DNA from 2 places in the Salinimonas sediminis genome. Region 1 is predicted to be linked to the other one. Evidence: predicted binding sites of a transcription regulator. Region 1 holds the regulator's gene; the other holds the start of a gene.
What was found. Region 1 encodes FNR, which switches genes on or off when oxygen is low (the NO sensors DNR and NnrR bind a similar motif). Its sites were predicted from a motif close to TTGATCTAGATCAA; they were not measured.
Positions count from the first base shown of each region.

Region 1 (8,187 bases):
GGCCAGACGCTCGACGGTCTCTTCGCCCTTTTTACACAATTCTGCGGCGCGGTGAAACTCAAGTAATCCTACATCAGTGAGATTGGGTTCTATCAGCACATCGGGTGGATCGCCCGCCAACCGCGAGCGGGTAACTCTGGCCTGTAGAATTTCCAACGAGCTGCTCATGACACTTAGGATACCGGGCGGCGCATCTTTACCAGGGCCGTTATCCGGTGAAAACCATTGACGCACCGCTCCAGAACTTTTCTGCAAAAAGTGTTCTGTTTTACGTTCATTTTCTTCATGCTTTTCAGCCGGTTTTTCTAAGCGCTGGGGCCGGAAGTCGGCGTTAAGATTAACGGCAATAACAAAATCAGCCCCTAACTGACGACACAGGTTTACCGGCACCGGGTTAACCACCGCGCCATCTACCAGCCATCGCCCCTCATAGGCGACCGGGCTAAATAACGCCGGTATTGCACATGACGCTTGTATTGCTGTATCTAACGGGCCCGAAGCAAACATTACCTCACGCCCTGAATGCAGGTCGGTGGCCACTACAGCAAATTGTTTTTGCATTTCTTCGAAAGAGGCGGCGCAAAAATCTTCCCCCAGTTTTTTGAATACCTTTTCGCCGCTGGCTAAGCCGCCGCGGCGAAAACCGATACCCATGAGTGAAAACACCTGCCACTCCGTCAGGGAGCTGGACCATTCATGTAAGGCATCGAGTTTGCCACTGGCATAGGCCGCCCCAACATAGGCGCCAATCGAACAGCCGGCGACAATATCTATATTAACACCCAATTTTTCCAGCGCACGGATAATACCTATGTGGGTCCAACCGCGGGCGGCGCCAGCTCCCAAAGCAATGCCAATTTTCATACGCTTAGTCCGTTAAATTCACAATTTGAACCGGCGATACCTCAGCCTGTTCACTATCCTGGGCCGCTGCGTTAAAGGTGTCGAAAGCAGGTGTGTCAAAGGCTGTATCGCCATCAGCTACCGGACCATCAGTGGTAGAAATAGCCTGAAAATCGTGTAAATTACGGTCCAGCAGATGCGAGGGCGCAACATTCTGGATGGCCCTGAACATAGATTCGATACGACCTGGAAAGCGTCGGTTCCAGTCTTGCAGCATATGTTTTATATTTTGCCGTTGCAGGTTCTCTTGTGAGCCACACAAGTTGCAGGGAATAATAGGAAATTCAGCCGCCTGTGCATATTTTTCGATATCGGCTTCATTACAATAGGCCAGGGGGCGAATAACAATATGCTGACCATTATCGCTAACCAGCTTTGCCGGCATCGATTTAAGTTTGCCACCGTGAAACATATTTAAAAACAAGGTTTCCAGCATATCGTCACGATGATGGCCCAGGGCGATTTTTGTCGCACCAAGTTCGGTGGCGGTGCGATATAAAATTCCCCGGCGCAGTCGAGAGCACAATGAACAGGTCGTCTTACCTTCTGGTACTTTTTCTTTAACGATAGAATACGTGTCTTCTTCCACAATTTTATACTCTACCCCAAGCTCATCCAGATACTGGGGTAAAATATGCTCGGGAAAGCCGGGCTGCTTTTGATCCAGATTTACCGCGATAATGTCAAAGTGGATAGGCGCAATACCGCGTAAAAACAGCAAGATATCAAGCATGGTATAACTGTCTTTGCCGCCGGATAAACACACCATGACCTTGTCATTAGCTTCTATCATGCCGAAATCGGCGATGGCTTTGCCAACATTTCTGCGCAAACGTTTCTGTAATTTATTAAAACTGTATTTCTGTTTGCTTTGTGAACTATGGTCGGACTGTGCGGCGTGCTGCTTCATACAAATTCTGTTCTGGCGTTTAAAAAAGCCATTATACAAAATAGGTACGGCTTGCGTCACCCCAAGCCGTTAATGATTTAGTTTATCGCGATAAATCAGGTTACCGGCGTTTCAAAACCATCCGGCTTTATCGCCAATACATCGCAGTGCAGGGTATCAATAACCTGTTCGGCGGTATTGCCAATGAATGCCGCCGAGATGCCTATTCGGCCTACTGTGCCGATAATGACCAGCTCGGCATCTAATTGATGCGACATTTTGGCCACAACGTGCTCGGGCAAGCCCTCTTCAACATGGCAGTGGGATGCATCTATGCCGTATTTTTTTCGATGTAATTCCATCTCATGTTGATGGTGGTGTTTTACTGCTTTATGGTAGGCATTGGTATCAAACTCAGGAATCTCCAAAGCAATACTGACAGGGGCATGTGGGTAGGCGTTCACCAGATGCACCGCACCGGTCAATAGGTTGGCATAATCCTTAGCGATGTCTGTAAGCTTATCGTTAAGTTGGGCATGTTCAGCATCTTCGGTACCTACATTAACCGCCGCGATAATGTTGCCCTGCGGAGGCCACGCATGTTCTTTTACCATCAGGACCGGCATCGGGCATTTGCGTAATAAATGCCAATCGGTGGGAGTGAAAATAACTGACACCAGGTCATCTGCTTTACGACTGGCCTTCACCACAATATCCGCACTGCACTCAACCGCAGTGCGGATGATTGCTTCAAAAGCGCGACTTTCCCATTTTACGATAAGCTCTACCGGACGATCAGAGTATTGGCGTACTTCACTTTCTAACCAACCGCGGCGCTCTTTAATCACCGCGCTGCGCATAGCTTCACGTTCTGCGCCCGATAGCATCGTAGTCATTTCATAGGAAAAATCGTATACCACCATCAGTACAATTAATGTTGCGTCGGTTTTTTCTGATAGCTCCAAGGCCCGCGATAATGCAGGTTGGCTTTCCAGGTCACTATCAATTACTGCTAATACCGTATCATAGTTAATCATCGCCTTGCTCCGGCTGAAGGGTTAGACAATAGTAAATCTACTACCAGATGATTTAGAGTTCTTTGCGCTACATCAATAAATTATTGACAACTTACCGTCAGCTCCATGGTTTTAAGCTGGTTATTAATGCCGTCAAAATCTTTAATGACAATGAGTTTGCCGGTTACCTCGATCAAGTCTTCCTTTTGAAAACGGGTTAACAACCGGCTGATGGTTTCTACCGTAAGTCCCAGGTAGTTACCAATTTCATTACGGGTCATGGTGAGGTGGAATTGACGGTGGGAAAACCCGCGCTGAGCGAAGCGGCTGGATAACTGAGCGATAAAATATAACAGTCGTTCCTGCGCAGTGCGCCGGTTAAGTAGCATCATCATATCGTGATCCTGCTTAATTTCAGCACTCATAAAGCTGAGAATTTGCCGGCGTAATGTGGGTAAAGATTGGGACATGGCATCGAGCATATCGTAAGGCAGCTCGCACACCATAGCGGTTTCCAGGGCTTGGGTAAAACTCTGGTGTCGCTGTTCGCGTAGAGCATCAAACCCGATAATATCCCCGGGGAAATGAAACCCTATAATTTGTTCATCACCTTCTTGATTGGTTATGAACGATTTGAAAGAACCCGAGCGCACCGCATATAGCGCACTAAAGTGGTCATTAAGCTGTACCAGCATTGCGCCTTTTTGTAACGGCTTCTTCCGCTCCACAATGGTATCAAGAGAAGCAATTTCTGTTTTGTTCAAAGCCACGGGCAGGCACAGGTGACTAAAGCTACAGTTTTGACAGTGAATAGAAAACTCCGATACATCGGCCATATGCCATCCTTTTTAATGCCTAACCGCCCGTTTAAAAATGCATCATATGCCCGGGCTGGGGCTCAATAACCCTGATAATTAAGAATAGCGCATATACGAGCAGTAAAACAGCTACCAATTGGCGCGCCTTCGGGTGGCGTAACGCACCGGCTAGCCAATGGGCCCCTGAACTGGCCGCAAACAGGGCGGGTAATGTACCAAGCCCAAAGCACAGCATAATAAGCCCGCCGTCGATAGCATCTGCACTGGCCAGGGCGAAACTAAGTGTGGAATACACCAGGCCGCAGGGAAGCCAGCCCCAAACCATACCATAGGGGATAGCGGCGGCAGGATGCCGAAAAGGAATAAATTTAGCTGACCAAGGTTGTATTTTTCGCCACACCCGGCCGCCCGCTTTTTCTAGTTGGCGCAGGCCCAGCCACCACTGCCCAAGATACGCTGCCATCGCTAATAATAGGAGGGCGCTGATTATTGCCAGCACAGGAAGGGCGGCCGGTAAAAGGTGGATGAACGACTGCCCCAACGCGCCAGCCAATACACCTGCCAGGGTATAGCTGCTAAGCCGACCAACATTGTAACTTAGGGTGTAAGGCCAGTGGCTGGTATGTGCCGGGCTGGCAAAACGTAGTGCTCCAGCGATGCCAGAACACATGCCTATGCAGTGAACGCCGCCAGCAAGACCAATTAACAGCGCCCCGGTAAGGCTAATCGCGATCATTAAGACGCTTACGTTCGTCAGCCAGTTTTTTTTCTTCCGGCGGCAGATCATCGTCAAACAGAATGCTATAACCCTGCCTATCTAAATCGTCAAACTGTTTACTGCGCACTGCCCAGAAGAAGACAGCCACCGCAATACCAACAATAATGACCGCCAGTGGAATGAGTACATAAATAATACTCATGCGGTGAACCTTATCAAACGCGTTGAATTAATAACCACAATAATACTACTTAGTGACATTCCTACAACCGCCATCCAGGGATGTAGTATACCGCTTACGGCGAGCGGTAAAATACACACGTTGTAACCCAACGCCCAGGCAAAATTTTGTCGAATAATCTGCCGGGTACGGGCGCTCACTGTGAAAAGTCCGGGTAGGGCATGCAAACTGTCGTTTAAAAAAATAATATCAGCACTGGCTTTAGCAATGTCGGTACCCGAGCCAACCGCCACCGCGACGTCAGCCTGGCTCAGTACGGGGGCATCGTTGATACCATCACCTAGCATCATAACAATCTCACCGCGCGCCTGGAGTTGCATTACATAATCAAGTTTCGCCGCGGGCGTGAGTGCAGCAATGGGGTGTTGGATATTCAGTTGTCGGGCTACTAAATCCACGTTGTACTGGCTGTCACCACTTAGAATTGCAGTGGTTTTTGTCTTGTGCTGCTGGGTTAGCCGGGCCAGTACGCTGTCCACCCCGGCTTTAATACTATCGCTAATCTGCCAGGCGGCAATAAGTTTGCCGTTACATGCCAGCATTACGTTGGCGGTAAAAGGTAGCGACGGTAATACCGGGCAACTGGTATCTTCAGTATCCTGAGCTAACATAAACGCTGGCGAGCCAATTTTATAGTGTTGGCGGTTATAGCATGCGCTGATACCCAAGCCGGCATGGATAGTGACATCATGCGGTAAGCTGAGCAAAACCGAGCCCTGCCTATACCGAGCAAAGACAGCTGCAAGAGGATGTTCAGAGTGTGCTTCTATCGCGCCTGCAATAGCCAATACAGTGGCTTTGTCTGCCTCGTTCGCGTACCACTGGGCGTGGATTGAGAAATCGCCCTGGGTCAATGTTCCGGTTTTATCAAATGCCACTGTAGTGACCTTTTCGATAGTTTCCAGTACATCGGTACGTTTGATTAGCACCCCTTGTCGATTCAACCAGGCTACTGCACTGGTTAATGCGGTGGGGGTTGCTAACCCCAGAGCGCAGGGGCAGGTGGCTACTAACACGGCAATGGTGATCCACAGGGCCTGTGGGTTGCCCATGACATACCAATAGGCATATGTCAGGCTGGCAATCAGCAATACGGCCAGGACAAAATAGCTGGCCAGTTGGTCGGCTAACTTTGCTGCCGTCGGGCGATTAGCTACCGCTTGTTGCTGTAAATGAATAATCTGACTAATTAAGGAGTGGGCCAAACTGGCTTGCACTTCTATCGTAAGCACCTGGGAACGATTCAGCGTACCACCATGCACCTTGTCACCAGGTACTTTGGTTACCGCGGTGGGTTCGCCAGTTAACATAGCTTCGTCTACCTTGGAGGAGCCTTGGCACACCACACCGTCTACCGGAATCAACTCACCTGCCTTCACTATAATGGTATCCCCGGGTAGCAGTTTACGGGCCAGCGCGGGATGAGTGGCGCCGTCTTTAACTATTAACGCTGACATGGGGATATATTTGAGCATATTGGCTGATATCTGCATGGCCTGATAGCGGCTTTTATGTTCGATAAAGCGGCTTAAAAGCAGCAGAAAAATGAACATGCATATGGACTCAAAATATACCTGACCGGATTGTTGCCAGGTGGCGGCAAAGCCGCTGCCATAGGTCAGGAACACCGCGATGGTTATCGGGACATCCATATTCACGCTGCCGGCACGCAATGCGCGGTAAGCGCTGGCATAAAAACCAGCACCAGAATAGATAACTACCGGTGTAGTTAGCAGCAAAGCAATCCAGTTGAAATATTGCTGCATAAACGAGCTCATTTCGCCCAGCCAATCAAAGTAATGCGCGGCCATCAACATCATTACCTGCATTGTCATAATGCCTGCCAGCCCCAGCTTTTTCATAAAGCCCTGCTGTTCGTTTTGATAGGATGCTTCATGCTTGTCGGGCTGAAAAGGGAAGCCGTTATATCCTATGTGACGAAGCCGGCTTAAAATAGTACTGAGCTTGGTTTGATCAGACTGCCAGCGTATCAGTGCACGGCGTTGAGCGACATTTACCGCAACTTGTCGGATACCGGCAATCTTTGCAAGTTGTCTTTCAATTAGCCAGCCACAGGCGGCGCAGCTAATTCCCTCAATCGTGAGTGTAGTTTCACAGGTTTCGTCATCCTGTTGGACAAAATCCTGTTGTAACTCTGCATCATCAAATAGGGTGAGTTCATCCGGGATTAAAGCGGCACTTTTTGCCTGGGGCGCCGCCTCGGTCCGAAACCGGTAATAATCTTCTAAGCCGTTTTGTACAATAGCCTCAGCCACGGCTTGGCATCCAGGACAACAAAAAGCCTGGCGCTGCCCCAGTACCTGCGCATAAAAGTGCTCCGCGTCAGGCAGGGGTAAGTGGCAGTGAAAACATACATTACCTGTCATAGCGATAGCAGCAAAGCTTAGCTGGTGGGATCATATCAAGGCGTGACCGATACAGGTTTGGCTGACGGCAAAAACACGGTTTTTTGTAGCTTCCAGCTCAAATCCACGGGTTCAACAGTAATACGCCATTTGCCGTTGACTGCCATTTGCGTATACCCACGGTACACACCATTAGCATCTCGGGTTAGCAAAAGGGAAATGTCGCGTTCGGCAAGAGTGGTATGATAAAGCGTAAGTTTTACTGCTTCGCCATGGGTCGGCGCGCCCGAATCAAAGCGTAAGGCGACCGCGCCCTCCTGAAAGGTCAAAGTGGTGCGTATGTTTCTCACCTTCGCTTCCTGCTCTCGAGCTAACGAGGCGTTGATGGTACGGCCTTCCTTGTAATAATCATCCACAACCAGAGAGTCCTGGGTATTAATTGCCAGATAAAGCATGAGTCCGCCCATCATCAGTGTGATAACGGGGACCAGAATAAAAAACCAGGGCCAGAATTGTTTGTACCAGGGGATATACATAGCAGTAAGTTAACCAGCGAATACGAAAAAAAAACACCAACCGCTCTGCATTGGCAATAGACAACACCCCGCCGACGGCGGGGTCATAAGATATTATTTGGGCTGGTGAGACAGGCTATAAACATAAGCGGCTACGACGTGAATCTTATCTTCACCGAGGGTATCTTTAAAAGCAGGCATCACCCCGTTACGGCCATAGTTGAGCGTTTCGGTTACCGCGCGCTCGCTGCCACCGTATAACCAGATGTTATCAGTTAAATTAGGTGCGCCAAGGGCCTGATTGCCTTTACCATCCGCCCCATGGCAGGCAGCACATACCGCAAATCTTGCCTTTCCGCTATTGGCCAGGCTTTGATCTACTTTACGTCCGCTTAAACTAAGAACATAGGCCACCGTTTCCTGAATGCCTTGTTCGCCCATGGCGTCGCGCCAGGCTGGCATGGCAGCTTGCCGGCCATTAAGTAATGTTTCGGTAATTTTAGCGCCGCTCCCCCCGTATAACCAGTCATCATCGGTCAAGTTAGGAAAACCGCCATTTTGCCCGCGCGCATCGGAGCCATGACACTGTGAGCAATTTTGTAAAAACAAACGGCGACCAATTTTTACTGCCTCAGGGTTGCCGGCCAATTGCTCGACCGGGGTTTGCGCGAAGGCTTCGAAAATCGGATCAAAACGTGCGGCCGCTTTAGCCAACTCTCGG
Region 1 is NZ_CP031769.1:2,196,515-2,204,701, reverse strand. It holds gene rssA (patatin-like phospholipase RssA) at 1-864, opposite strand, end outside; gene ttcA (tRNA 2-thiocytidine(32) synthetase TtcA) at 869-1,813, opposite strand; gene uspE (universal stress protein UspE) at 1,909-2,829, opposite strand; gene fnr (fumarate/nitrate reduction transcriptional regulator Fnr) at 2,910-3,644, opposite strand; gene D0Y50_RS09775 (sulfite exporter TauE/SafE family protein) at 3,676-4,362, opposite strand; gene ccoS (cbb3-type cytochrome oxidase assembly protein CcoS) at 4,349-4,546, opposite strand; gene D0Y50_RS09765 (heavy metal translocating P-type ATPase) at 4,543-6,972, opposite strand; gene D0Y50_RS09760 (FixH family protein) at 7,008-7,487, opposite strand; gene ccoP (cytochrome-c oxidase, cbb3-type subunit III) at 7,581-8,187, opposite strand, start outside.

Region 2 (8,187 bases), 1.0 Mb from region 1:
TACTGGCCTATGATTTGCCGAAAAATTACCGGCAAAAACAGCTGGATATTATTAAACATATCAGCGCAGAGGAAATCAATGCCCTGGCGGCCGCGCAATTGAATCCCGATGAGCTGCAAATTATTGTGGTTGGCGATAAACAAAAAATTCTGGAACAATTGGAAAGCCTGGGCCGCCCGGTAGTTGAGCTTTCCCTACAAGATGAAACGCGCCGCCAGTTAACACCTTAATTACCCGGTTCATCGTATAGTTCGATGAACCCTGATTGATTTATCAATGCCACGCCGCATGTAGGCAAAGCATTTTAATAAACGGATGATGATTTGACCGTGACTCAACACAATTTCGAGCAGCGTCTGGCTGCATTGCAAGCGCCTGAATTCGCCCAGAGTTTAACTCAGCTAAAACGCGGAGTAGAACGTGAAGGGTTGAGGATTAAAGGCAGTGGGGCACTGTCGCAGGCAGCTCACCCCCGCGCACTTGGTTCGGCTCTTACGCACGAAAGCATTACGACTGATTTTTCTGAGTCGCTGCTGGAATTTATTACCCCGCCGGCCGATACGTCAGAGACGACCGTAGAGCAACTAAACGACATCCACAAATTTGTTATGAGTCACATTGGTGATGAAATGTTGTGGCCCATGAGTATGCCCTGTTTTGTTGACGATGAGGACAGTATTCCCATTGCCAATTTTGGTAGCTCAAATGTAGGTAAAATGAAGCAGGTTTACCGAATCGGTTTGAAAAACCGTTACGGCAGCATGATGCAGGCTATCTCGGGTGTACATTTTAACTTCTCATTGCCGGACTCTTTCTGGCCGCTATGGGCAAAATTGCACAATAATACGCCTGGCCAAGATCAAATCAACGACGATTACTTGGCCTTGATACGCAATTACCGCCGCACCTGTTGGCTCATTCCATTCCTGTTTGGCGCATCGCCTGCGTTATGTAGCTCGTTTTTGAAAGGTAAGAAGCATCAACTGCCCTTTAAAAAAGTGGGTAAAGGCACTTTCTATTTACCTTACGCCACCTCGCTGCGCATGAGTGATTTGGGGTATACCAATGCAGAACAATCAGCGCTGCAAATTTGTTACAACAAATTAGATAACTATGTACGTTTACTGCGTGAAGCAATGCAAACGCCGTCTACCCGATTTTCCCGTTTCGCCGCGGGTGAAGATGGCCACTGGCAACAGTTAAGCAATAATATATTGCAGATAGAAAATGAGCTGTATTCACCCATACGGCCTAAACAACCCACCTTGCCAAAAGAAAAACCCAGTGATGCGCTTGTGCGCCGGGGTATCAGTTATATTGAGGTGCGGGCGTTAGATATTAACCCGTTTAGCGCTATTGGGATTGACGGCGAACAGATGGATTTTCTGGATGTATACCTGATGACCTGTTTGCTGATGCCCAGTGAAGAGTTAACTTTGTCATCCATTGAAACTGCCCGGGACAACATGAACAAGGTGGTACTAGAAGGCAGAAACCCTGATTTGATGCTGGATAACGAGGGCGTCGAGGTATCCATGCAGCAATGGGGCGCAGAACTGTTTGATAAGTTCGAACAGGTGGCTGCACTGTTAGATAAGGCAAATAAAACCGCCAAGTACAGTGACGCGGTGAACGCGCAGCGGGCTAAATTGAACGATCCTGCGCAAACGCCTTCGGGTAAAATAATGCAAATTCTGCTGGAAGATGATGCGGATAATTCTGCATTGGGTTTGCTATTGGCAAAAGAGTACGCGCAGTCGTATCAAAATCTGGCCTATACTCATCATAATGAAGCGGATTTCATTAAGATGGCAGAGCAGTCATTACAGGCTCAGCAAGAGATAGAAGCGGCGGATGATAAGGACTTTGAAACTTATATTCGTGATTATTATAACGAACCACCGGCGAAAAAAAACGCCTGACATCAGTCAGGCGTTGAAAGCGTTCCAGGGAAACACACATTTTGCTAGAACACTTATTTGGACACGAGATGTCAAGAAAGTTCAAACGAGTTTGCAGATTTTTAATCATAAGCGGCTTAGGGCCGTTTTTTATGATGGGCTGTGCTACTGCACCACCTAAAGATATCAGCAATATTTGTGAAATTTTTTACGAAAAGGATGACTGGTACGACGCTGCTGAGCAGTCACGGGAGAAATGGGGGGTGCCTATTCATGTGCCCATGGCGATGATGTATCAGGAAAGCTCATTTCGTCATAATGCCTTGCCGCCGCGCGATTATGTATTTTTTGGTTTAATTCCGTGGGGCAGAGTCAGTTCAGCTTATGGCTATTCCCAGGCTAAAACAGTAACCTGGAACGACTATGTGCGCGAAACCGGCAATAGCTGGGCAGACCGCGACGATTTTGATGATGCCATGGATTTTATGGGTTGGTTTATTTATAAAGCCTACCTGATAAATGGTACCTCAAAATGGGATGCTTATGGGCAATACCTGAATTACCACGAAGGGTGGGGCGGCTTTAAGCGCAAAAGTTACAACCGGAAACCCTGGCTTAAAAAAGTGGCGGCGAAGGTGAAATCGCGTTCATTACGTTATGCCACTCAGCTCAAAACGTGTGAAGAAGACCTACAAAAGAATTGGTTCTGGAAACTGTTTAGTTAAGCTGTTTACAGCAAGCCATTGCGAATAATACCGGTAAGGTTTATTGCTGACACTGAGGAAAAATGGTTGGGCAGGCGCACCACACACCTGCCCAACACCGACGCCAAGCCAAGACCGTTAAATCACCCAACGTCGAACAGGCAAAATCAGGTTAGTGCAAATGATAATGATTTGCAATAACATAATTGGATTAATCTGCTGTTTTTTTATCCCCTATTGCTTTTTAGTCAGTTTGCTGATGATTCATTGACCCAGATCACGTCGTTAATCTGGCATTCAGGCGATACTGTGGGCACGTCGATATTCCCATTAATGTTGTGGGAATAAGGAGCCAATGTCAGGGGAATAGTATGTTGATATCAATGCTGAACGATCCGGTAGTGTGGGGCTCGTTATTTGGCATAGCGCTGATTGTGGGACTAATGGGGTATTATGCCTGGCTGATAGTCCGCAATACGCAGCATAAGCGATGACCCGCCACGCGCTATTTAAAGCCGGTAGGCTCGGCAGTTTCCAGTAGCACCAATAACGCTCCTTGCCCGCCATATTCCAACGGAGCCTGATGAAACGCCATAACATGGGGGTGTTGCACTAATAAATGGGGTAACGTACCTTTTAGTATTCCTGAGCCAATACCATGCACCACACCCACACAGTCGATCAGTTGCTTATGGGCGGTATGTATCAGTGCGCTCAGTTCCAGCTTAGCGGTTTCGCGGGTCAGACCATGCAAGTCCAAGATAAGCTCTGGGTAATAGTTGCCCCGGCGAAGTTGCTTAAGATAATGCGTTGAGACATCTTCACGGCAATAACGTACGGGCCCTTCATCAGGCAACGCCGCCTGATAAATATCGGAAAATGCAAAACTGGCTGACGCTTGCTTGTGCTGTTGAGTGGCGGTGCGCTGCACGCGTTTTTTTTCATTCCGGCGGGCGTGTTTGTCGGGGCTTATTTTATCCTGCTGTAATGGCTTTACCGCACCCATGGTTTCTCTAAATAAGGCGAAATCGTCCTCCTGAGAAGCTTGCCCGGTATTTTTTTCAGCCATATCTACCTCTGTGCAGAGCGCCATTTACTGCAGGCGCTACCATTTTGTTCAGCTTCTTGCTGTGGGATGTGTGATGTCAAATTAGTCATGGGCGAGCCCGCTATCTTTGGGTATGATACCAGCTTTAATTTAGTGGATGTACCGGGTGCCTGATGACAGACAAAATTTATCTGGATGAAGCGATAAACGACCTGCATAGTATTTTGGATATGGTGCGCTGGTCGGTAAGCCGATTTAACGACGCGCAGTTGTATTTCGGCCATGGCACCGATAATGCGTGGGATGAAGCCGTCTCGCTGGTACTTTATGGTTTGCATTTACCGCAAGATATGGCGGCCCAAACGGGAGAAGGCTTGTTTAATGCCCGTCTTACCCGTAGCGAACGGGAAATGGTTGCTGAGCTGGTGCTAAAGCGGGTACAAACGCGCCTGCCATTACCTTATATCACCAATGAAGCCTGGTTTTGTGGGTTACCGTTTTATGTTGACGAACGGGTATTGATTCCCCGTTCGCCGTTTGCCGAACTTATCGAGACGCGATTTGCGCCGTTCGTGGAGCAAACGCCTTCAACTATTCTTGATATGTGTACCGGCGGGGGCTGTATTGCCATCGCGCTGGCTCACCAGTTTGAGCTGGCACATGTCGATGCGGTCGATATTAGCTCAGATGCCCTGGCGGTGGCCGATATGAACATTCAGGAGCATCAGTTAACAGATCGGGTTTACCCGATAGCCTCGGATTTATTTACCAGCCTGCAAGGCCAGAAATACGACCTGATAGTTTCGAATCCGCCTTATGTTGATGCTGAAGATATGGCAGACTTGCCTGCAGAATATCAACACGAGCCGGAGCTAGCGCTTGCCTCTGGCAATGACGGTCTTGATTTAGTCGAAATCATGCTTAAGCAAGCGGTAGATTATATGACGCAAGACGCCTGGTTATTTGTTGAGGTGGGAAATAGTGAGGTGCATATGCAACACCGCTTTCCTGGCCTTGAGGTACACTGGCTGACATTTGAAAATGGTGGTCACGGAATTTTTGCGGTCTCCAGACAGGTACTGGCGCAATACTGGAATACAGAGGATTAACAGCAAATTATGTCAGGAAACAGCATTGGCAAATTGTTCACCGTTACTACATTCGGTGAAAGTCATGGTATCGCGATCGGCGGGATTATCGATGGATGTCCCCCAGGTATGGCGCTTAGCGAAAGTGATCTCCAAGGCGATTTAGATCGGCGAAAACCCGGTACTTCACGCTATACCACCGCTCGACGTGAAGATGATGAAGTCCAGATTCTATCCGGGGTGTTTGAAGGGAAGACTACCGGTACCAGTATCGGTTTGCTGATTAAAAACAAAGATCAGCGAAGTCAGGATTATTCAGATATTAAAGATCGCTTTCGCCCCGGTCATGCAGATTACACGTATCAGCAAAAATATGGCGCCCGCGACTATCGCGGCGGTGGACGCTCCTCGGCACGGGAAACCGCCATTCGGGTGGCCGCAGGCGGAATTGCGAAAAAGTACCTAAAAGAACAGTTTGGTATTGAAATACATGGCTATATGTCGCAGCTTGGCCCGATTAAAATAGATAAAGTGGATCCGGCCGTCACCAATACAAACCCGTTCTTTTGTCCCGATGCTGACAAACTGGATGCGTTAGACAGCTATATGCGGGATTTGAAAAAATCCGGCGACTCTATCGGCGCGAAAGTGTCAGTGATCGCTAGCGGTGTACCCCTGGGCCTGGGCGAACCGGTATTCGACCGGCTCGATGCAGATATTGCCAGCGCCATGATGGGCATTAATGCCGTAAAAGGCGTGGAGATAGGCGATGGCTTTGCCGTGATCGAACAAAAAGGCAGTGAACATCGCGATGCGCTGACGCCCCAGGGGTTTGCCACTAATCATGCCGGCGGTATTTTAGGCGGTATCTCTTCTGGTCAGGATGTTATTGTGCATATGGCCTTAAAACCTACATCCAGTATCTCTGTGCCGGGTAAAACCATTGATGTTGATGGAAATGAAATCGACATTATTACCAAAGGCCGTCACGATCCTTGCGTGGGTATTCGTGCGGTACCTATTGCTGAAGCAATGCTGGCGATAACCCTGATGGATCACTGTCTGCGTCACCGGGCGCAAAATGCGCAGGTGCACAGCCAAACGCCAGACATAGCCGGGAAGGCAGAGTAACGGCTGATGAATAATGCGGTCCAGGGAAGGGCCCCAGCCCATCAAAAGGGTAACTTTATCCTATTGGCGCTTACCTATTGGCTCTATTTTGGCCAGTTGGGTGTGCTGGGACCTTATCTGGGGATTTTTCTAGATGGCCGGGGCTTTGATTCGGCTGCTATCGGTAACCTGTTTGCGATTATAACACTCTCGCGTATTGTGGGGCCTTCGCTGTGGGCTACGTTAGCCGATAAAACCGGTAAAGCGGTACAGGTGTTACGGCTCGGGTGTTTACTCAGCGCCGTATGTTTTATAGCCATTTTTTACGTGACCAGTTTCTGGGGCGTGGCGTTGGCATTTGGCATGATGATGATGTTCTGGACGGCGGTGCTACCGCAATTGGAAGTCATTACTATGCAGGCGGTGGCACCTACTACTACCAGCTACGGTAAAATTCGCTGCTGGGGAAGTATCGGTTTTATTGTACTTACGGTTGGGGTGGGCTGGGCGCTGGACAGTTACTCTACCGAAACCCCCGTTTACGTTAGCATGGCCTTACTTACAGCATTGTTTTTTGCTGGCCTGCTCATTGTGCAACCCCCGCTACAGCGCGCACATGCAGAAGGGCGGGGGTCGCTTTGGCATTATGCTGCGCAACGGCCCTTTGTAATATTTTTAATTAGCGCCACATTATTGCAAATTAGCTTTGGCCCTTATTATGGCTTTTTTGCTTTGTATATGCGGGACCTGGCGTATACCGGCCAACAAACTGGCTTGTTGATCGCGTTGGGTGTGGCGGCAGAAGTCGTCATATTTTTGTTGGCGCAGCGACTCATTCGTCGCTTTGGCGTATGGTGGTTGTTGATGGCGTGCATGCTGTTAACCGCTTTTCGCTGGTATGCTTTAGCCGCGTGGGCGGCTCAGCCCGAGATAGTCGTGGTGGTCCAGTTAATACACGCGCTCAGTTTTGGGTTAGCGCATGCTGCTTCAGTGCATTTTATTCACCATTTCTTACCCGCTCATTACCATAGCCGCGGACAGGCATTATATATTTCTGTAGCCTTTGGCTTTGGTGGCGCGCTGGGTAATTATGGTGCGGGGCAATTGTGGGATCAGGGAGCGAATGCGTACGGTGCCTTTGCTTTAGCTGCGGCATTTTGTTTGGCTGGTGGGATAGCGTTACTGTTCAGCCGCCCCGCCGTAATGGATAATAACGCCACGCCCATACACGAATAGACCATAACAAGGAATTACCATGCAACGCAGCATTATGCTGACAGCTCTTTTGTTATTCAGCTTTATGTGTCACGCGCAGTCAACCATCACCAATTTGTGGTTGTTTGATTTATCGTATGACAATGAACAGCCTCACATAGAGCATGCGCGCAAAATTACCGATACCCACGCTTATACCAATCAGCCCTATTTTTACGACGATAATCAGGCGTTGTATTATACCCAGAGCTTCCCGGCCGGTTCGGTCAGTCAAACCGATGTTATGAAATTCGATATCAGCCGTGGCTTTCACAGTAACCTGACACATACAGCAGATTCGGAATACTCGCCTACGCCGTTACCGCATAAAAAGGGTTTTTCGGCAATCCGCGTCGATAAACGTAAAAAACAGTGGCTGTGGTTGTATACCCATAAGCAAAACAATAAATTTAGCGCTCTTGAGCCTATTGGTTATCATGTATGGATGGGCGAGGATGAAGCACTGGCGTTTGTGCTGGGCGACACCCATACGTTACAACGAGTGCGCGCGGATCTGCCGCCCACCGTGGTAGATAGCAATATCGGCCCCAGTTTGTGGGCAATCCCGGATACCGGGTTATTTAGTTACACTAAGAATCCCGCACCAGATAAACAGCCCTGGACGCTGATGAGCTATGACCCAGCTACCGAGCGCACCAGCTTACTGGCAACGTTGCCCAAAGGCGCCTATTACATGGCGTGGAGTCCCGGCGCAAAAGCCTTAGCGGCGGTTGAGACACGTGTATATGCATGGGACTTTAAAGAGCCGGTCACCCCGCTTAATGAAACCTCCGCACCTGCCGATGAAAAAGTTCAGGGGCCCTGGCAGGTATGGCTGGAATTACAGGAATATTGCCCTGGAGGCGCCAGCCGCTTGCATATGAGCACTGATGGCCGGCAACTTGCCGCCGTATGCCACGAGGCTGACGGCTAGCCTTGAGCTGGGCTTTATAGCAGGGCTTTATAGCAGGGCCCATTGGGTTTGCGCACACTGCCAGCAGCACCTGCTGTGAGCAGGCACCCTTGTGGTTTGGTTAGCCGGCCGCTGGCTTTTGGTCTGGGCATTACAGCCTTGCGCGTAA
Region 2 is NZ_CP031769.1:1,175,377-1,183,563, forward strand. It holds gene D0Y50_RS05310 (M16 family metallopeptidase) at 1-230, shown strand, start outside; gene gshA (glutamate--cysteine ligase) at 324-1,922, shown strand; gene D0Y50_RS05320 (transglycosylase SLT domain-containing protein) at 1,991-2,626, shown strand; gene D0Y50_RS05325 (DUF3149 domain-containing protein) at 2,977-3,099, shown strand; gene smrB (endonuclease SmrB) at 3,111-3,674, opposite strand; gene prmB (50S ribosomal protein L3 N(5)-glutamine methyltransferase) at 3,827-4,762, shown strand; gene aroC (chorismate synthase) at 4,772-5,872, shown strand; gene D0Y50_RS05345 (MFS transporter) at 5,879-7,087, shown strand; gene D0Y50_RS05350 (hypothetical protein) at 7,107-8,039, shown strand.
Region 2: the regulator FNR is predicted to act here: its motif matches at 2,873-2,886, upstream of D0Y50_RS05325 (DUF3149 domain-containing protein).